Teredinibacter turnerae T7901: one gene and its partners. The protein of the gene in region 1 binds, or shares a complex with, the protein of each later gene. Links are inferred from orthologs where the notes say so. Each region holds a gene or a part of one and is shown in the gene's direction. Other genes may lie near its edges.

Region 1 (7,031 bases):
TACGCTGCTAGTTGCTCTCTGATCGAGGTTTAATTGTTCTTTGAGCTGGAGGTCTAAGCCTTCACCAGGCACATCTTATCGAGCTCGTTATTCTCGAAGCTTTCGATGTTAGAGAGAGTGACTTCAGCAATTGCCTGCAGGGCTTCATGGGTGAAAAATGCCTGATGACCTGTGATGACAACATTCTTAAAGGTGGTTAGCCGGGCGAACACATCGTCCTGTAGCACTTGGTCTGAGTAGTCTTCGAAAAACAGCTCCGCTTCTTCTTCATACACGTCCAGGCCGAGGTAACCTACTTTGCCGCTCTTCAGGGCGGTAATGATTGCCGGAGTGTCGATGAGTCCGCCGCGACTGGTATTGATGACCATCACGCCCTTTTTCATTTGTGACAGGGAGTTACTATTCACAATATGGTAGGTGGAGCGAACCAGCGGGCAGTGGAGGGAAATAATATCCGATTCCGCCCACACGGTTTCCAGGGGAACTATCTCTGCGCCGAGTTCTTTTAGGGCATCAGAAGGGTAGGGGTCGTAGCACAAAACGCGGCAACCAAAGCCCTGCATGATTCGGATCATCGTCTGGCCAATTTTTCCTCCACCGACTATCGACACCGTTTTACCGTTGAGATCGAAGCCCATTAATCCACTTAAGGAGTAATCGTTTTCGCGAATACGTGAGAAAGCGCGGTGTATGTTGCGGTTCAGGTCCAGAATCAGCGCGACAGCATGTTCTGCCACCGCGTTGGGTGAGTATTCGGGAACGCGCGCGACGAGCAAATTGTGTTTTTCGCAAGCCTCGAGGTCGACATTGTTAAAGCCTGCGCAGCGCATGGCGATAAGCTTGATATCGTAACTGGCGAGCTCTGCTGCGACCTGCTGATTGATCACGTCGTTCACGAAACAGCAAACCGCATCGTAGCCCTTAGTGAGTACAGCAGTCTGTTCCGTCAGGTGAGGCTCGAAGAAGGTAAATTCCAACCCGCGCCCTTCATTGGCTTGGTTTAAGTGTTCAATGTCGTACGATTTGGAACTGAAAACAGCAACTTTCATCCTGGAACCTCAATTAGCTTTGCGGGTTAGTATATCCGATTATTTTGCTGGGTTAACCCGTGTGTCCGCAATTTAGGTGGTGAGTTCGACGGACGTATAGTTTAGGCTATGCACGCCATAAATCAGTAAATACATCTCTGAGTTGACTTCATGCCGTTGTTTTTCTCCTATTTCCCGATTGTATTTCTCATCTATTTAATGACCCGCAGAAATAGCATGCCATCGTACAAAGCGCTGCCGCTATGCGCGTTACTGCTGTATTTCATTATGTTGGTGGTCTTTGCGCGCGATCCGGTGCTGGTGCACGCTGCGGTGTTAGATGGGTTGCTGATCGCCTGGACACCTATTGTCATCATTGCCGGTGCGATATTTTTATTCCGTACTATGGAGGTGACCGGTGCGCAAGCGACTATCCGTGCCTGGTTAAACACGGTATCCGAGAATAAAATTGCGCAACTTATGATTGTTGGCTGGGCGTTTCAGTTTCTAATTGAAGGGGCGAGCGGTTTCGGTACGCCTGCTGCGCTCGCCGCTCCCGTGTTAGTCGGCTTGGGATTCCCCGCAGTTCGGGTTGCAATTTTATGTTTAATTCTGGATACCGTTCCTGTGTCGTTCGGTGCGGTTGGTACACCCACCTGGTTTGGATTTTCCGCGATTGATTTGTCGGCGGCTGAAATAACTGAGATAGGCATTAAATCCTCAGTCATTAACGGCATAGCGGCGTTTGTTGTGGTGTTTATTGCGCTGTCGTTTCTGGTGGATCGCAAGGCGCTAGTCCAAAACGCCGTGTTTATTGTGTTAAGTATTCTCGCATGCGTGCTGCCCTACGTAGCTATCGCTTTTGTGAGCTACGAATTTCCTGCGTTACTTGGTGGTGGCATTGGCCTTGTTCTAACGATCGCTTTCGCCCGCCTGGGTTGGGGGTTGTCGCAAGCCCCCATCAATGTGCGTGACTTTCAGGAACGAGACAGCCAGGAAAGAGACGGAGAAGCAACGCGGCCCCAGGTAACGTTGGGAGCGCTGCTGAAAGCGAGTTTTCCACTATGGGGTACGGTGTTGCTGCTGATTGTTACTCGTATTCCCCAGTTGGGGATTAAAGAGTTGCTGCTGTTAAAAGAGCCCGCCTGGATCCTCGAGCTCGGGAGTTTGGGGGTGTTGTCTGTGAGTGCGTCACTCGTGGTGTCTTTGCAGTCTATCTTCAATACGCCGGAAACCTGGAGCCACAGCCTTCTTTATGTGCCCTCGTTTATACCGTTTGGAGTCATTAGCCTGATCACCCTGTACCTGTACCGCAGCGGGCAGGGCCGTCGGGTGGTGACCGAAACCCTGGTGCAAATGCAAAACCCGGTGCTGGCATTATTGGGCGCACTGGTATTTGTTAACCTGATGATGATGGGGGGCGAACAGTCTGCGGTCGCGTTGATCGGCCAAAGCCTGGCTGAGCTAACCGGCGCCTACTGGCAGTTCTTCGCCCCGTTTCTCGGTGCGCTGGGCTCGTTTTTCTCGGGCTCTAACACCATTTCCAACCTTACCTTTGGTGGCATTCAGGACTCGATCGCGCTTGGCCTTGGGTTGGACCGTACAACGATACTGGCGTTGCAGTCAGTTGGCGGTGCAATGGGCAATATGGTGTGTATTAACAACATTGTAGCGGTGGCCTCGGTGCTAGCGCTTGGTAACAAAGAAGGCTATATCATTAAAAGGGCTGTGTTAGCGATGTTGGCTTACGGGGTTGTTGCCGGAATTTTAGGAGTGCTTATTTAAGTTATGCGAGTTCTTGGTATCGAATCTTCGTGCGATGAAACGGGCGTAGCCGTGTTTGACAGCCAGTTGGGGCTGCTGGGGCACGAACTCTACAGTCAAGTGGCGGTGCACGCTGAATACGGCGGCGTAGTGCCCGAACTGGCTTCGCGAGACCATATCCGCAAGCTTATCCCTCTAGTGGACGACATTCTTTCGTCCACTCATTCAGTGGGTGCCATTGATGCAGTGGCCTATACCGCAGGCCCCGGGTTGATCGGCGCGTTGCTGGTTGGCAGTTGTGTTGGTCGAGCTATGGCCTATGCTTGGGGCGTGCCTGCCATTGGTGTTCACCATATGGAGGGACACCTGCTCGCCCCATTGCTTGAAGCTGAGCCACCAGAGTTTCCCTTCGTTGCTTTGCTGGTTAGCGGTGGTCACACACAGCTGGTCGATGTAAAGGCGATTGGCGACTACATGCTACTCGGGGAATCGCTTGACGACGCAGCCGGTGAAGCCTTCGATAAAGCCGCAAAAATGATGGACCTGGATTACCCTGGTGGGCCACAGGTCGCCAGATTTGCAGAGAAAGGGCAGCCTGGGCGATTTAAATTTCCACGCCCCATGACAGATCGACCTGGGCTCGACTTCAGTTTTAGCGGCCTCAAAACTTTTACCCTGAACACGGTGAACGAACACGCGCAGGCGAACGGTTTACCGGATGATCAAACTTGTGCAGATATCTGCCACGCTTTTCAGGAGGCTGTGGTCGATACATTAGTCATAAAATGCCGTCGAGCGCTGCAGCAAACCGGCCGTAAAACACTCATTATTGCTGGCGGCGTGTCTGCCAATAATCGCTTGCGTGAGAAGTTGGAGCAGGCGCTCGCAAAAATAGGCGCGAGGGTATATTACGCACGTCACGAGTTTTGTACCGACAATGGCGCCATGATTGCTTTTGCCGGTTGCCAACGTTTAATCGCCGGGCAAACAGCTGATTTGTCTGTCGATGTTTTTCCGCGCTGGCCATTGGAATCGCTCGATGCGATTCAAACGTCTCACGCATCAAATCCTCGCACTACTTTGGATAATCTATAGGTTCTATGGACATCGTTTTTATTAATGATTTACGCATCGAAACCATCATCGGTATCTACGACTGGGAGCGCGAAGTTCGTCAAACCGTCAGCCTCGATCTCGAAATGGCTCACGACATCAGTCAGGCCGCGGCAACAGATGATATTCAGTACGCATTAAACTATAAGGCGGTGGCCAAGCGCTTGATCAGTTTTGTTGGGGATGCGCAATTTCTGCTCGTAGAGCGGATGGCGGAAGAGGTCGCCAGAGTCGTTATGGAAGAATTCAACGTGCCCTGGTTGCGGCTGACGGTGAGTAAGCCTGGGGCGTTGCGGGGTTCTCGCGATGTCGGAATTCGAATTGAGCGTGGTGTACGTTAGTGGCTTTTGTACTTCTGAGTGTGGGTAGCAATATCGACCGTGAATCGAATATTCGCTCGGGTATTCATGCGTTACGGATGGCTTTTGGGGAATTAAAGTGCTCCCCTGTGTACGAAAGTGAAGCGGTGGGATTTGATGGCGCTAATTTTTTAAATCTTGTTGTTGCTCTAAATACAGCACAGTCGGTCGCTGAATTATCGGCTGGCTTGCGCGAAATTGAAAATACACACGGGCGAAATCGCGGCGAACCCAAGTTTAGTTCCAGAACCCTAGATATCGATATTCTTACCTATGACAACAGCGTTGGTGTTGTCGATGGTGTGGAATTGCCGCGCAGGGAAATTTTAAAAAATGCCTTTGTACTCCTTCCCATGGCAGACCTTGTTCCCGAGGAGCGACATCCGCAGGTCAATAAAACCTATGCGCAGCTGTGGCGCGAGTTTGGTGATGAAAGCCAAAAACTCTGGGAAATTCCGCTCTCTGTTTAATATTTTTACCAGTGTGGATATAGGTACCTTTGAATAGTCTAGCAATTTTTCTGCGCTCTCTATTGCAATGCTTTCTATTGCAATAGAGAGCGGCCACCATCAACTGCAATGATTTCTCCTGTCACGTATTCTGCGTGCACAAGGTATCTAACCGTTTCCACTATCGCATTTTCGCCACCCATTTTTCGCAATGGAACGCGTTCCTCGAATTTTTTGGTGCCTCCGGCTTCGCCTCCTGTGGAGGGCGGTAAGATTGCCCCGGGCGCAATGCCATTTACGCGAACGTCCGGTGCCAGCTCCAGAGCTAATGACTTGGTCAGCATGACATTCGCGGCTTTTGCCATGCAGTAGATTGTATGGTTTTTAAGTGGCCTTTCCGCGTGAATATCGGCAAGGTTCACAATACTGCTGCTTTGTTGAAATAGCGGGCGCAGCTGCTGGATGAGAAATAAAGGCGCTTTGGCGTTGCTGCTGAACAACGTATCCCAGTCGCTCTCTGTACATTCACCTAAAGGTGTTGGAAAAAAACTGGATGCGTTGTTGATTAACAAATCACATCGGTTGAATCGCTGCTGGATAAAACCGGACAGCCTGCTGAGTGAGTTGTTGTCCGTTAAATCGGCTTGAAAGGTCCACGCGGAGTTGGGGCGAAGTGCGTTGAGATCTGCAGCAATCTGATTCGATTCGTGCTGCGAGCTGCCAAAATGAATAACAACGTCATAGCCATCCTGGTGCAGCGCACGTGAAATGGCGGCTCCGATACGGCGGGCTCCGCCTGTTACAATCGCGATAGGGCGGGGATGTCTATTCATGGGGCGTCTGTGCCGTTTTTAGGAGTTTTATTTTCTGTAGCCTGGCGCTGTACATGGCTTCTCCAATTTCTGCGCCCTTTTTGCCCTGTGCGACAAACATTTTTGCATCCACTTTTTGAATTTCTTCTAACGCCTGCAGGAAGTAGGCAGCTTGTGGGTAGGGTCGGTTCTCGAGACCGGTACGGCCCTGCGCATCAGCCTGACAGCACAGGCAAAATTGTTGAAAGCGCTCGGGGCGGCGTAAACCATCTAACGCCAGCAGGGTTTTGAGAAGCGTCTTTGCATTGAGTTCGAAAGCGCGATGACAGTGGGTGTGGTACGCGCATACCGCGACCGCCAGTTCCCTGAACTGGTTGGGTGTGCTCAAGCGGTTGCAGAGTTGTTCGACCAATGCGACGCCGTCCTGTTCGTGCCCGTGGTGGCTGGGCCACAGATGTTTCGGTGTTACACCTTTGCCGAGATCGTGAATTAAAGCGGCAAACCGGACCTCCGGTGTGGAGCTGAGCTCGCAGGCGCGCTCAAGTGCGAGCAGTGCATGTACGCCCGTGTCGACCTCGGGGTGATGAGCCTCGGGCTGGGGGATGCCGAAGAGCGCGTTAAGCTCAGGCATTAAGCGGTGTAGAGCGCCGCATTCGCGCAATGTCTGGATGAAAATGGCTGGATGCTGTTCCTCGAGTGCGCGTGATAGTTCCTTCCATACCCGCTCTGCTACCAAGTGATCGACCTCACCGGCTTGTACCATGTCGCGCATAAGTGCGAGGGTTTCCGGTGCAATACGAAAGCCCAGGTGATGGTAGCGTGCAGCAAATCGCGCGATGCGAAGGATGCGCACAGGGTCTTCACAGAAGGCTTGTGAAACATGCCGCAAAGTGCGGGTTTCTATGTCGCGCTTGCCATTGTAGGGGTCGATAATTGTACCTTCTTCATCCATCGCAATAGCATTGATGGTCAGATCGCGCCGCAGCAAGTCTTGTTCGAGCGTTACGGTTTCGTCAGCGTGAAAGGCAAAGCCTGTATACCCGGGCGCGGTCTTGCGCTCCTGGCGTGCCAACGCGTACTCTTCTTGAGTTTCCGGGTGTAAGAAAACCGGAAAGTCTTTGCCGACGGGTTTAAAACCTGCGTCAAGCATCTGCTGGGGTGTGGCGCCCACAACAACCCAATCTTGCTCGTGATGTGGATAGCCGAGCAGCTGGTCTCTTACCGCACCGCCCACTAAGTATATTTTCATTTAAATTTCATTTAAAAATTACGTTTTAACGGTTGACGAAGTTTCGTCGATCACGCACACTCTAAGCCATCTGCAACAGCTATGCTACTTTTGCAGAACTGAACACCAGTTTTAATTATCTCCATTTTATAAAAGCGAATTTTTAATTTCATGATTTATTCAGCCAACAAAATGATCGCGATTACCTGCGCATGGCGTGTCCTTGTGCTGCGTCGTGTCTATTTTGCGTGCTGGGGAGATGTTCATTTTTAGTATTT
Region 2 (7,090 bases), 430 kb from region 1 along the record:
TAGCTCGATTGTGGCTGGGATTGCCGTGGATCGATTTTCGGCCAGTCGCTTATTGCCGCTGTACAACTTGCCAATGTTTCTGGCGTTAGCTGCGGTTGCTTTTTTAACCGGCGACTATTTAGTTTTCGTCTTGCTGGGGCTTCTCGGTGTGTCTATCGGTAGTAGTGGCCCTGTCGGTGGCGCCCTCTGGGCGGAGACCTACGGAACCGCTCGCTTGGGAACCATACGCTCAATGGTCGCGTCATTTGGGGTCTGGTCCACATCGCTCTCGCCGTTTCTGTTTGGCCTATTGATCGACGCAGGGGTAACACTGACCGAGTTATCTGCAGCTCTGGCGGTGTATGTGCTGCTAGCTTGTATTCTGGCTTCGCGCTCCTATCGCGTATCTGCGACGGTGTTAACACGTTAATTGTTTGCTTCATCTGGTAAACTTGCCGCCCGTCGGCGGGTGAAGTTTGTCCAGTATCAAATTCTCCCTCCGCAGCACGACTAACATAGCGCATCTGGCCGGCACATTTTCGCACGCGAAGTCGCGTGCGCCTCTCCACCTGACCCTCTCGATGTCCGCCAGGATAATAAAGCTCGCGCAAGTCGTGCAGCTCCAACAATAAAAATAAATTTACTCTATCAATCAGTCTTACTACATGAGGACTTCTTATGCCTAAGACGTATATAAAACCTTTGATGTCTGCCGGGCGAAATCTGGCGATTGCCGCTCTGTGCATTGCCCCATTTGCTCAAGCAGACTGTGAATATCGTGTCGACAGTGCCTGGAACAGTGGCTTCACCGCCACAATAACGGTAACTAACGACACCGGAAGCAGTGTGAACAACTGGCTGGTGAGCTGGGAATACAGCGGCAATAATCGCGTGACCAACGGTTGGAACGCTAACTTCTCTGGCACCAATCCATACAGCGCCAGTAGCCTGAACTGGAATGGGAATCTCAGCCCTGGCGGCAGTGCCTCATTCGGCTTTCAAGGTCAGGGTAATCCCGCTGAGATAGTCACTGTGATGGGGGATCTTTGCGGTGGTGGATCGACCAGTTCCTCGTCCAGTAGCAGTTCGTCCAGTAGTTCTTCCTCAAGCAGTTCTTCGAGCAGCAGCTCCTCAAGCAGTTCATCCTCGAGCAGCTCTTCATCCAGCAATAGTTCATCGTCGAACAGCTCCACGACCTCGAGTTCCAGTTCATCCAGCAGTTCCAGCTCGTCAAGCTCCTCGTCGAGTAGCAGTTCATCTTCCAGCAGTTCCTCCAGTAGTTCCTCCAGCAGTAGCTCTTCTAGCAGTAGCTCTTCTAGCAGTAGCTCGGGGCTTCCAGTTGCCGGTGACTGGTTGCACGTGGAAGGCAACACCATTGTCGATAACCGCGGCCGCGCTGTATGGCTGACTGGGGCCAACTGGTTTGGGTTTAATGCCTCTGAGCGGGTGTTCCACGGTTTGTGGAGTGCGCATCACGAAACCTTTATGCAAGCGATTGCTGATCGCGGCATTAACATCATACGGGTACCTATCTCTACCGAGTTGCTGTACGAGTGGAAAAACGGCATCTTCAAGCCGGTTAATGTCAACACCTATGCGAACCCGGAACTGGAAGGGCTTAATTCGCTGCAGATTTTTGATCGTACTTTGCAGCTGGCCGATCAAATGGGTTTGAAAATTATGCTCGATGTACACAGCGCAAAAGCTGACAACAGTGGTCACGTCGCACCTCTGTGGTACAACGGTGATATCACCGAAGAGATATTCTACGAAACCTGGGAGTGGGTGGCTGCGCGTTATAAAAATAACGATACGCTTATTGCCTACGACCTTGAAAACGAGCCCCACGGTAAAGCGCACGCAGAGACTGCAGCGGCACGGTGGGATAATTCGAATCATCCGAACAACTGGAAGCGCGTTGCAGAGGAAGCTGCGAATCGGATTTTGGCGATTAACCCGAATGTGTTGATTCTGGTTGAAGGGGTGGAAGTGTACCCGCGAGACAGTGTGAACTGGGAATCTGATGATTCACACGATTACCATTTCACCTGGTGGGGGGGTAACTTGCGTGGCGTAAAAGACTACCCATTAAACGTGACGGGTAACCAGATTGTGTTCTCTCCTCATGACTACGGCCCCTCTGTGTGGGATCAGGATTGGTTCTACGATGGGTTTGATCGCAACACATTGTTGTCGGATGTGTGGTACGACAACTGGTTCTATCTGCACGACCAAAATATTGCCCCCTTGTTGATTGGTGAGTGGGGTGGCTTTATGGACGGTGGACGCAATGAACACTGGATGACGGAGCTGCGCGACTTTATGGTTGAGCACAAGGTGCATCATACCTTCTGGTGTATCAATCCTAACTCTGGTGATACGGGCGGTTTGATCGGTTACGACTGGGCCACCTGGGATGAAGCCAAATACAACCTGTTCGAGAAGTCGCTTTGGAAATTCGGCAGTCAGTATGTGGGGCTAGATCAGGATACTCCGCTGGGTAGCAATGGCCTCTCTGTTAATCAGTATTATCAGAATGGTGGGGTGGAGCCGCGCGGTAATTAGTTGTTAGAGTAATTTTTACTGCGAATAAAAAGCTGAGCGCACAGGCAAAGTATCGCTTGTGCGCTTTATTTTGCGCCGCCGCCGGCGAGGGTTTTGCTGGCGGTGGATTGCCCAGTCAATATGTTCCTCTACTAAAGGCGAGACGCCAACTTCCTTCTTTTTTTGTAGTGCGGCTATCACTTCCACTGACGGGTTTGCATTACCCAGTCCAACCGCCAGATTTCGCAACCATCGCTCGTAACCGATTCGACGAATTGCGGAACCTTCGGTATGTTTTAAAAACGTCCTCTCGTCCCATAAAAATAAATCGATCAGGCGGCTGTTTTGCAGTCCGTGCCTGGGGTGAAAATCCTTTTCACAAGTGGGCTTGGCGAATTTATTCCACGGGCAGATCGCTTGGCAATCGTCGCAACCGAACACCCGGTTGCCTATGGGTTCACGATACTCCTCGGGAATCGGCCCTTTATTTTCAATAGTGAGATAGGAAATACAACGGCGCGCATCCAGTTCATAGGGTTTTGGAAATGCATCAGTGGGGCAGATCTGAAGGCACGCCTGGCAGGTGCCGCACTGGTCTTTGTGCCGTTGGTTGTTTACCGGCAACGGCAGATTTGTGAATATCTCCCCCAAAAAAAACCAACTGCCAGCATGGGGATTCAGTAGCAAAGTGTGTTTGCCCACCCAACCAAGACCCGCCTTCTGCGCGAGCGGGCGTTCCATCACTGGCGCGCTGTCCACAAACGGGCGCTGCTCAATGCCAACCGCGTCGCAGTGCTGGCGAATGTTGTCGGCAATTTTTGCCAGGCGTTTGCGTATGAGCTTGTGGTAATCACGGCCCAGACTGTAGCGGGATATATATGCCTGATCAGCCGATTTGAGTACCTTGATCTGATCTGTGTCTGGCGGCAGGTAATCCATGCGCGCAGATATAACCCGCCGTGCACCGGGTACCAACTGATCAGGCTTGGTGCGCATTTCGCGATGCTCTGCCAGCCACTGCATACTGCCGTGGTACCCCTTATCCAGCCAGGATTCCAGCCGGGACTGCTCTGCATCGAGGTCGGTGTCGGTGATTGCGATTTGCTGAAAGCCCTGCTCCCGCCCCCAGAGTTGGATCAGTTCAGCAAGCGCGTTTAATTGCGTCTGATCGAGTGCGGTTACAGTTTTTTGATTTTGGGGGCTGATATAAGTCACGTATACTTTGGCCAGTTTTTGGGGAATCGGCAGATGGCAAAAAATAATTTACCTACTTCATTGTACACCGCCGCACAGGTGCGGCAGCTGGATAACCTGGCAATTGAGCAGGGGGGAATTCCCGGAATACAGTTGATGAAGCGCGCAGGGCGAGCGGCATTCGACTATCTGCTTGCGCGCTGGCCAGAATGCTCAAGTCTGATTGTGTTCTGTGGTGGCGGCAATAATGGTGGCGATGGTTACGTGATAGCAGCGTTGGCTGCCCAACGCCAGCTGAATGTCGTGGTGGTGGCAGTAACGGAGCCCGCATCACTGGTGGGTGACGCCATGCGTGCTTATCAGTATGCGCTACAGGAAGGTGTCGCCATAAAGCCGATTACGGAACTCGCCGCGCTCGAACCCGATGCCTCGACGGTGTTTGTGGACGCGTTGCTGGGTACTGGTATACACGGTGCTGTCCGTGAGCCTTTTAGTCAGGTGGTGGAATATATTAACCAGCAGGCGCAGCCAACTCTTGCTGTTGATGTGCCATCAGGTATCTGCAGCGATTCGGGGCGTGTATTGGGATGCGCGGTAAAAGCGGATGCAACTATCACGTTTATCGGTGTGAAACAGGGGTTGCTGACTGGCCGTGCCCCTGCATTTGTGGGCGAGCTTATTTTCGATGATTTGGCGACGGTAAATATTGAAAGCGATGATTATCAGTCGGCTCGCGCACTGCTTAAAGCGTCTGCGCTCAGGATCGACGGTGCCCAAATGCAGGGCCGTTTGAGGCAGCGCGAACAGGATGCGCACAAAGGTCTGTTCGGGCATGTGATGGTGATCGGCGGAGACAGCGGCTTTGGTGGCGCGGTTGCTATGGCGGCGGAGATGGCGGCTCGTTCCGGAGCCGGGCTCACCAGCGTCGCCACTCGGCCTGAACATGTCGGCCCTGTATTAACCCGCTTGCCGGAATTGATGGTATCGGGTGTTTCTTCCGGGCAATCGCTGGAACCGCTACTTGCGCGTCCGTCAGTCCTTGTGGTCGGGCCAGGTTTGGGGCGCAGCCCCTGGTCGGAACAGATGCTACAGCAGGCTGCAAAAAAAGATTTGCCTATGGTGGTCGATGCCGACGCACTGAATATTATTGCTGAAGGCCGGGTTCTGCCCTCGCCCTGGCGGGAAAACTGGATACTCACTCCTCACCCGGGCGAGGCCGCCCGCTTACTCGATACCGATATTGCAACGGTACAAGCCGATAGATTTAAAGCCGCGCGCAAATTACAGTTAAATTTTGGTGGTGTGGTTATTCTTAAGGGGGCGGGTACGGTGATTGCCGCAGACGATAGCGTTTATCTCGCGAATGTCGGCAATCCCGGGATGGCAACCGGAGGTATGGGCGATGTACTGGCTGGTCTGTTAGGTGGGTTGTTGGCGCAGGGCGTCGCGCCACTGGAGGCTGCAATGATTGCGGTATGCGCGCATGGAGATGCGGCAGATTTAGCGGTTGCCGACGCAGGTATGCGTGGCCTGTTAGCCACCGACCTCATTCCTTATATTCGGGAATTACTCAATTGAGTCAGTCAACTACCAGCCAGTCAACAATCAGCCTGTTAACAACGGCAGTCTATCTCGCCGATGAAGCTGCGACTGTTGCCGCGGGTCGGGCGTTGGGTGAGTGTCTAACCCCAGGAGTGGTGGTCTACCTGGATGGTGTACTGGGCGCAGGTAAAACGACTTTCTGCCGTGGTGTGTTGTCTGCGTTTGGTCATTCAGGTGCGGTTAAGAGCCCAACTTATACCCTTGTGGAACCTTATGCTTTTTCTGCGGCCAATATTTATCATTTCGATCTCTACCGGCTGGCGGATCCGGAAGAGCTGGAGTACCTCGGTATCCGGGATTATTTTTCCAGCGACGCGATCTCGCTGATAGAGTGGCCGGTGCGGGGCGAGGGTTTTTTGCCATCAGCTGACTTTATCGCTAAGGTATTACCAGAGGGTCATGGCCGCCGATTGGAACTAATTGCGCTGAGCAAAAAAGGCATGAGTGTTGTGCAGACCTTTACAGATAAAACGGGTTAACGAGGAGAGGGTAGTGGGAAATTCCCGTAAAAACAGGTTGTACGGCAGTGTTGTTGCCTTGTGCCTGCTTTTTCTGGTTGCTGCCTTTTCATCGCAACTTAGCTACGCCGCAGACGTTAATAGTGTTCGCCTGTGGCGAGCACCAGACCACACGCGCTTGGTTTTCGATCTTAGTGGGCCGGTGGAACACAAAATTTTCCCATTGAAATCACCCGCCCGCCTTGTTATCGATATAGCGGATTCTGCCATTAAGTCTGCACCGACGGATCTCGAATTTAGCGAAACGCCTATTTCCAAGCTGCGCTATGGTCGTCGCAACGATAAAGATTTACGTGTAGTGCTGGATCTCACCGACGACATCAAACCACGTAGTTTTGTGCTGGCGAAGCACGGAGATAAACACGATCGTCTGGTGATCGACCTGTACGACAAAGAAAACGAAACCGTGAAAACGGTGAATGAAGTAACCGACATTGGCCAGGGGCGTCGGGATATTATTGTCGCTATTGACGCCGGGCATGGCGGCGAAGATCCCGGTGCGCTGGGGCCGAAAAAGATTCGCGAAAAAGACATCGTCTATAAAATCAGTCAGCAACTGCAAAAGATGGTGGACGCAGAACCTGGCTACAAGGCGCATATGGTGCGCAGCGGCGATTACTATATTCCGCTGCGAAAACGCCGCAACACCGCACGTGAGGTGCGCGCAGATATTTTTATTTCCATTCATGCGGACGCGTTTAAAAATCCCCAGGCTAGCGGCGCGTCCGTGTTTGCGTTGTCCCGCCGTGGTGCTACGTCTGAAACCGCCCGCTTTCTAGCGTCAAAAGAAAATGAGGCCGACCTAATTGGTGGTGTTGGTGGTGTCAGCCTCGGCGATGTGGATGAGATGCTCGCTGGCGTGCTGGTGGACTTATCCATGACAGCGTCTTTGGCGCACAGCCTGGATGTGGGCGCAAGAGTGCTCGGCGAGATTGGCAAAATCACCAAATTGCACAAACATCAGGTGGAGCAGGCAGGGTTTGCGGTATTGAAATCCCCGGATGTGCCCTCAATTCTTGTCGAGACTGGCTTTATTTCCAACCCTGAAGAGGCGCGCAAGCTTAATACTTTTGGGCACCGGAAAAAGCTGGCGGAAGCGATTTTGAGTGGCGTTAAAGCGTATTTTCAGGATACGCCTCCGGCGGGCAGCCTTGTCGCCTGGAAAAAATACGTCTCGGGTGAGGTGAGCCACACAATCGCCAAGGGCGATACCTTAACCGGTATTGCAAACCATTATCGTGTCTCTGTTAATG
Region 3 (6,893 bases), 2.3 Mb from region 1 along the record:
GAGCTGGGCGACTTACTGTTTACCTGTGTAAACCTTACAAGACATTGCCGGATTTCCAGTGAGCAGGCGCTGCGGGCGGCCAATCAAAAGTTCGAGAACCGCTTTGCTGCGCTGGAAGCGGATTTGGGAGCCCAGGGGTTATCGCCGGAAGAGGCCAGTGAGGCGCAGTTGGAGTCTGCCTGGGAGCGCGTCAAGCGCATCGAAAAGGGCGCGAAGTAACTGGCCAAGTTGTTTGGCTGCTGGCGGGTACTCTGGCCGTTGATCACAGATAGGTTGGCTGCGATGAAATGGCGCGAGCAATGGCAGGTTTCTTGAGCACACACGCATCAGTGACGGCCCGTCAACGCCCTGACTCAACTTTATTGGTTGGGCAGTTGCCCTGGATCTAACCCAGGGCATCTGCCCAAACTGGCCTTACCACCACCTAAGCGGTTTTTTGCAACCGCTGTTTTTGCAGGTTTTCCTTGGTTTTTTCAAGGAACTGCGGCGTTGGGCCAACATCTTCGTACACAGGTTCGCCTAATTCATCGATTGAAATAACCCTGGTGCCCTGCACATAGGGAAAGCTGATTTCCAGCTCTGCCAGCGCGGCAGACACCAATTCGCTGACGAGCTGTTCTTTGGTGCGCCGCGGATACATCTCTGCCAGCGCATCAATTTTGGCAGCGTCCTCTAAGGTGAGGTTTACCTGGTAGGTCTCCTCAGTGAGTTTGCACTGCGCTTGCTGCAACCAGTTGCTGACGAGTTCTTTGACGGTCATATGCCCCTCTTAATCCAACAATAAAATTCATTTAGAAGCTTTGCTTGCTCTGTAGCTCTCTATGAATGGCTAGCAAAAAGCACGCCCGTGTATTTTTTGGTACGGGCGTCCCCGACGAGGCAAGCAAAAAGCGTTGGGGTTTGTATTGGTTATAGCTCATGCAACCCCGCTGGTTAAGTCTTTTTTGGTGTCAGCAAAAGCTAATTCAACGCCAGTTGAAGGGGGCTTCAGGGGGGAATTGACTTGTTTCCATAACAGGCGGCGTGTATCTTAACGCCCTCTTTTGTGGGGGAGTCTCCGGCGTATAGCTAGCCGATCGTCCGAATCTGCGGTGGTGCTGTTTAATTATTCGGCGATCGCAGTTGCCAAGCTTTGGTGCACGTTCGGCAATCCAGTGTCTGGTCGTGCCACTGACCAAAAACAGACCCCGGGCAGCCCCCACTGGCTCAACGGTTTTTATCGTAACAACCGTCGAGTGCCGGCTTTGAATCATGAGGTCTCACTAATGCGAATTATTCTTTTGGGTGCACCGGGCGCAGGCAAGGGCACCCAGGCTAAATTTATTATGGAAGCTTTCGAAATTCCGCAGATTTCCACCGGCGATATGCTGCGTGCTGCGGTGAAAGCGGGGTCCCCTTTGGGGGTGAAAGTGAAGGATATAATGGCGTCTGGCCAGCTGGTGTCGGATGACATCATCATCGATCTGGTGAAAGAGCGTATTAGCAAGCCAGACTGTGCCAACGGCTTTCTCTTCGACGGTTTCCCTCGCACGATTCCTCAAGCGGAAGCACTGACCGAATCCGGCGTGGAAATTGAGCACGTAATGGAAATTCACGTTGATGACGAAGAAATCGTTGCACGTTTAAGTGGTCGCCGTGTACATGAGGCGTCCGGCCGGATCTATCATGTGACTCACAATCCGCCCAAAACCGAAGGTGTCGACGATATTACCGGTGAACCTCTGGTACAACGTGATGATGATCAGGAAGACACTGTGCGCAATCGCTTGTCTATCTACCACGATCAAACCGAACCTCTGGTTGAGTACTACCAGAAGCAGGAAGCGGAGAACCCTGGCACTGTTAAATTTACTCGCATCGCAGGCGTTGGCCCGCTCGCGGAGATCAAAGACAAGGTTCTGTCTGCGCTAGGCAAGTAAAAGGTTTAGTCTGTGCAACAAAAAAGCCCCGATCTTTTCGGGGCTTTTTTGTTGCAGTATTTGCCTGTGCGGGCTGAACACCTGACAATACTCACCAAAAATACCCTTGTCCCCAACAAGAAGTTAGCACCAAGCGGTTACTAGCAAGAAGTTATTACGAAAAGATTTTACCAGGAGAGTCTGCCTATGCCGAAAATCCTTGCACTCGATGCATCGACTGAAGTCTGCTCTGTGGCACTTACCTGTGCTGACAAAAATTGGACTGAGACCTGCGATCAGCCTCGCTCGCATGCGAAGGTACTTTTGCCGATGGTTGACCGACTGCTGAAAGCATCGGGGCTCGAACTCGCTGAACTGGACGCTGTTGCAGTTACCAACGGCCCAGGTTCATTCACCGGTATTCGAATTGGACTGGGGATTGCACAGGGCCTCGCCTATGGCGCGAAACTACCCGTAGTCAGCATAGATACGCTCAGTGTATTGGCGCAGGGCTTCAGTATGTCGCACCCGGAGCGGACGAGTCTGACTTTAGTGCCCGCGTTGGACGCGCGCATGGCAGAAGTCTATTGGGCGGCGTACGAACTGACAGAAAGTGGTTTGTCGGTAGCTTTAGCGCCAGCAGTGGCCGCACCGGAAGCCATGCTTGATCGCCTCAGCGCTATTAGCGCGGGGCGAGAGCTGGTTGGCCTGGGCCATGGCTGGCAGGTTGCCGACACCGCAGTATTGGCTGAAGTTTACACCGGCGAAACTCCGAGCGCACTGGCCCTGGCCACTGCCGCTGCGGCCCAACTACCGGCGGCAGCACCGAGTACGGAGGCCAACCTGGTCGGCCTTGTGAGTGTCGAACCACTTTACCTGCGTAATGAAATTTCCTGGAACAAGCGCGAGCGGATTCGGGGACAATAAGAATTTTTACTCATCTGGAATGCTTTGCATGGATTTAATTCACGTCGTTGTATTGGCTCTGATTCAGGGCATCACCGAATTTCTCCCGATCTCGAGCTCCGCGCACCTTATTCTGCCCAAAGAAATTCTTGGCTGGCCCGATCAGGGCCTTGCGTTTGATGTGGCTGTTCACGTAGGTACGCTCACGGCGGTGGCGGTGTACTTCCGCAACGACATCGGCAAGATAATTATAGGCTGGCTCTCTTCTGTAACTGGTCGTGGTACCGATGAGAGCGGTCGTCTTGGCTGGTACCTGATTGCCGCCACCATCCCCGCAGCTTTGTTTGGTCTCATATTTGACGATTTGATTGAGACCCATCTGCGCTCCACCGACGTGATCGCAACAACGACCCTGGTATTTGGTGTTTTATTGTGGGTGGCTGACCGCAAACCAGCGGAAACCAAGCAATTGCGGGATATCGCACTGTCGACGGCGATGATTATCGGGCTGGCCCAGGCCGTCGCTCTCATCCCCGGCACGTCGCGGTCAGGTATTACTATTACCGCAGCCCTGTTTCTAGGCTTGTGCCGCACTGACGCCGCGCGGTTTTCGTTTTTGCTCTCAATTCCGGTGATTGTGCTTAGCGGCGGATACAAGGGGTTGCAGCTCGTGCTGTCGGCCGCGGCAGTCGATTGGCTGGCGATAGGGCTGGGTATTGCACTGTCTGCTGTCAGCGCTTATATCTGTATTCACTACTTCCTGAATTTTATTAACCGAATTGGTATGCTGCCATTTGTTATCTACCGGCTGCTGCTCGGTGTTCTGTTATTTATTGCTGTTTAACGGTTGTTGCTATGTCTTTAACGCGAAAGTTCGCTGATTTTCTCGATGCGTCACCCACGCCCTATCATGCGTGTGAAAACCTCTCATTACTGTTTGCCGCAGAAGGCTTCACTCGCTTGGATGAGAATACTCGCTGGCAACTGGAGCCCGGTAAAAAATATTTTTTTACGCGGGGTGATTCCTCATTTGCAGCTTTTGTCGTTGGTGAACGGCCACTGGAAGAGACTGGCGTTCGCATTATTGGTGCGCACACCGATAGCCCTTGTCTGAAAATTAAACCGAACGCCGATAGGGTGACGAAGGGCTACCACCAGTTGGGAGTGGCCGTGTATGGCGGCGCGCTGCTGGCCCCCTGGTTTGATCGTGATTTATCGATTGCTGGACGGGTTACCTACTTGGACGGCGAGGGTGCACTTAAAGCAGCCTTAGTGAATTTTGGACGTGCCGTTGCGTTGATTCCCAGTCTGGCGATTCACCTGGATCGCAGCGCTAACGAGGGGCGAGCGATCAACCCGCAAACCCAGATGAACGCGATCCTGCAACACGCACCAGCGGACGCACGCTTTGCGGATATTTTGCTAAATGAATTGCAGCAGTCACACCCTGAAGCTGTTGAAGTTCTCGACTACAACCTGAGTTTTTACGATACACAGCCTTCGGCGACAGTGGGTTTGAAGGATGAGCTTTTTGTCGGCGCCCGCCTGGATAATCTGGCGAGTTGTTTTCTGGGTGCTGAAGCGATGCTCAATGCCAACACCGACGTTACCAGTATCCTCATTTGTAACGATCACGAGGAAATTGGCAGCAACACCGATCTCGGAGCACAAGGCCCTATGCTCGGTGAGTTGATCGATCGGCTGGTATCAGGCGATGCCCAGAGCCGTCAGCTCACCTTGCGCCGTTCGTTAATGCTCTCTGTCGACAACGCCCACGGGGTTCACCCAAATTTTGCCGACAAGCATGACGATAAACATGGCCCGCTGTTAAACGCCGGTCCGGTGGTGAAGTTTGACGCGAACCAGTCCTACGCGACGGGCGCTGATACCGCCGCGCTGGTGCGTTGGTTGGCGCGAGCGGCGGAAGGCCGTGAGGCTATACCCTTGCAGTCATTCATTATGCGCGCTGACATGCGCTGTGGTAGTACTATCGGGCCGATCACCTCCGCCGAAATTGGTGTGCGAGCGGTGGACCTGGGAATCCCTACTTTCGGTATGCACTCTATCCGCGAAACAGCCGGGGTGAGCGATCTCGAGCAAATGGCCAGCTTGCTGACCCGCTTTGTGTCTGTGACGGACATATCACTCTAATTAAATTGTGACCTGGCGCGTCAGGCTTTAGATCAAACCGTGATTTTGAGAACAGTACCATTCCTTTTGAGTGTGCAAAAATTGGCTCGCATTAAGAGGAATGGTGATGATTACTCAAGAGTTACTTAAATCGTTTGTTCCTTTCAATGGATTGGAAGATGAATACCTGCAAGAAGCCCTCGCCAATATTCATGTGGAAGAGTACACCCGTGGGCAGATGATTTTTAAGCGCGGCCGCTCGCTCGCGAAAAAGTACTTTCTGCTTGAAGGGCAGGTGGACTTGATCAATAGCGCCTTCTATGTTTCTACCGTGCTGGATGACTCCGCAACCGCACAGTCTGCACTGAATGCAGAATCCCCATCGTCGAACTCTGCTGTGGCCAAGTCGCCGTCGGTGCGCGTGTTTTCGATTGATGTCGAGGTTTTGGACCGCATCATTGCGTGGAGTCAATCGATGCTGTCTACCAGCATCGACGAAGCCATGTTCAACGGGTCACCCTTCGAAGTAGAAGAGCTGGACGGCCAACACAGCGACTGGATGGCGGCACTGCTGCAGGCGCCACTCTTTTCCAAAATTCCGCTCACCCAGGTGCAGGAACTGTTCGCTCGCTTCGAAAACGTCCGCTATAGCAAGGGCGACTTAGTGGTTAAAGAAGGTGAGACCGGTGACTACTTTTATGTGTTGGTGGCCGGCTCTGCTCGAGTCTTTAATCGCTCGGAGAGCGTTGACCTGTTGATCCAACCAGGTCACTTCTTTGGTGAAGAAGCGTTACTGGGTGATACTCCGCGCAACGCCTCGGTAGAAATGTTGACCTCCGGGCAACTGAAACGCTTGAACTCTGAAGACTTTAACGCGTTGCTCAAAGCTCCGGTGGTGCGCTATGTGGAAGACCATCTGCTGGCCAAACTGGAAAAGCCGTACAAGCTCCTCGATGTCAAAATGCCAATGGAATACCGGTTTCAGCATGTGCCGGGCGCGATCAACATTCCTCTCTCTCGGTTGCGCAACTCCATGTCTGACCTGGGCCGCACCAGCGTTTATGTGGTTTCAGGGGATGCAGGCAGTCGTGCGGACATAGCCGCACATCTGTTGTGTCAGGCGGGGTTTGACGCAATGATTCTTAAAACGGCCTAGAGTCTGTTGCCACTAATAACTCGGCAACGAAAATTGCGAAGTTAACAGGCGGTGCATGGATGCAGCCCCATTGCCCGAAGGGCGCCGGGTTAATAGCAATCCGACTTTGCGGATGCGTGCGAGCTGCAATCTCGATGTCTGAGGCTTCAGTCTGAAGCCTTCTCTGGCGTAAACTCGCGCCATGAAAATTCTCATTCTCTCTGCGTACGATGCCGAAAGTCACAAGGCCTGGCGCCAGCACCTTGTGGATATGCTGCCATTTGCCAGTTGCACATCTCTCGCGTTACCACCACGTCATTTCAGTTGGCGTATCCGGGGTAATGCGCTTACCTGGGCGCTCGCGCAACACGCGACGCTCTGCAAGCCATGGGATCTTGTCGTTGCCACCTCGATGGTCGATCTGGCCACCCTTCGGGGTTTGGTGCCTGAACTGGCCAAAGTGCCAGCGATTGTCTACTTTCACGAAAACCAGTTCGCCTACCCCGCGAGCCGGGCGCAGCATGCGAGCGTCGAGCCGCAGATGGTAACGCTCTACGCCGCTCTCACCGCAGATCGGGTCGTGTTCAATACCCACTACAACCGCGCCAGCTTCTTGGCGGGCGTGGCTGCGCTCCTCGACAAATTGCCCGATGGGGTACCGCCTGGCGTGGTTGAGCGAATCGCGGACAAATCCGACGTAATTCCTGTGCCGGTGGCCATAGCGGGCGTTTCGGGCAAAAAGCCGGACGATGCTTTCCACCTGGTATGGAACCACCGGTGGGAGTACGACAAGGGCCCGGAAAATCTCTATTATGCGCTTGCCC

The links.
Region 2: the proteins of tsaD (region 1) and tsaE are in contact, whole or in part, in a crystal structure (PDB 6N9A), measured with the Thermotoga maritima proteins. The link is inferred for Teredinibacter turnerae T7901 from one-to-one orthologs. Residues at the interface, in WP_004082750.1 of Thermotoga maritima: Cys10, Asp11, Arg49, His50, Leu82, Gly84, Gly135, Gly136, Glu154, Thr155, Leu156, Asp157, Asp158, Ser159, Glu162, Asp165, Lys166, Arg169, Leu170, Tyr175, Lys213, Thr214, Leu217, Tyr218, Gln221, Arg222, Asn324; in WP_004082108.1 of Thermotoga maritima: Leu37, Gly38, Lys46, Lys57, Val59, Lys60, Ser61, Thr63, Phe64, Thr65, Leu66, Met67, Val69, Pro71, Tyr82, Arg83, Leu84, Asp86, Asp88, Phe89, Asp93, Ile128, Asp130, Glu131, Arg134.
Region 3: the proteins of tsaD (region 1) and tsaB are in contact, whole or in part, in a solved structure (PDB 4WQ4), measured with the Escherichia coli proteins. The link is inferred for Teredinibacter turnerae T7901 from one-to-one orthologs.

What each region holds. Positions count from the first base shown.
Region 1 is NC_012997.1:3,510,487-3,517,517, reverse strand. The notes cover bases 1,912-4,851. They hold tsaD (tRNA (adenosine(37)-N6)-threonylcarbamoyltransferase complex transferase subunit TsaD), read left to right. Parts: upstream 1,912-2,816; coding sequence 2,817-3,887; downstream 3,888-4,851. Other genes in these bases: TERTU_RS13950 (pteridine reductase), read right to left, coding at 4,809-4,851; folK (2-amino-4-hydroxy-6-hydroxymethyldihydropteridine diphosphokinase), read left to right, coding at 4,246-4,734; folB (dihydroneopterin aldolase), read left to right, coding at 3,893-4,246; TERTU_RS13970 (L-lactate permease), read left to right, coding at 1,912-2,813. Outside these bases: TERTU_RS13975 (2-hydroxyacid dehydrogenase), read right to left, coding at 54-1,049; more of TERTU_RS13970, read left to right, coding at 1,200-1,911; more of TERTU_RS13950, read right to left, coding at 4,852-5,546; TERTU_RS13945 (multifunctional CCA addition/repair protein), read right to left, coding at 5,539-6,774.
Region 2 is NC_012997.1:3,943,482-3,950,571, reverse strand. What follows is about bases 4,046-7,044. They hold tsaE (tRNA (adenosine(37)-N6)-threonylcarbamoyltransferase complex ATPase subunit type 1 TsaE), read left to right. Parts: upstream 4,046-5,291; coding sequence 5,292-5,798; downstream 5,799-7,044. Other genes in these bases: TERTU_RS15775 (N-acetylmuramoyl-L-alanine amidase), read left to right, coding at 5,812-7,044; TERTU_RS15785 (NAD(P)H-hydrate dehydratase), read left to right, coding at 4,046-5,295. Outside these bases: TERTU_RS15805 (MFS transporter), read left to right, coding at 1-409; TERTU_RS22050 (cellulase family glycosylhydrolase), read left to right, coding at 658-2,544; tRNA epoxyqueuosine(34) reductase QueG, read right to left, coding at 2,560-3,738; more of TERTU_RS15785, read left to right, coding at 3,772-4,045; more of TERTU_RS15775, read left to right, coding at 7,045-7,090. UniProt on the Escherichia coli protein: Required for the formation of a threonylcarbamoyl group on adenosine at position 37 (t(6)A37) in tRNAs that read codons beginning with adenine.
Region 3 is NC_012997.1:1,253,565-1,260,457, forward strand. The notes cover bases 1,164-3,965. They hold tsaB (tRNA (adenosine(37)-N6)-threonylcarbamoyltransferase complex dimerization subunit type 1 TsaB), read left to right. Parts: upstream 1,164-2,105; coding sequence 2,106-2,825; downstream 2,826-3,965. Other genes in these bases: adk (adenylate kinase), read left to right, coding at 1,266-1,919; TERTU_RS05340 (undecaprenyl-diphosphate phosphatase), read left to right, coding at 2,854-3,648; TERTU_RS05345 (M18 family aminopeptidase), read left to right, coding at 3,660-3,965. Outside these bases: mazG (nucleoside triphosphate pyrophosphohydrolase), read left to right, coding at 1-219; TERTU_RS05325 (hypothetical protein), read right to left, coding at 425-760; more of TERTU_RS05345, read left to right, coding at 3,966-4,955; TERTU_RS05350 (cyclic nucleotide-binding domain-containing protein), read left to right, coding at 5,062-6,090; TERTU_RS05355 (tRNA-queuosine alpha-mannosyltransferase domain-containing protein), read left to right, coding at 6,272-6,893. UniProt on the Escherichia coli protein: Required for the formation of a threonylcarbamoyl group on adenosine at position 37 (t(6)A37) in tRNAs that read codons beginning with adenine.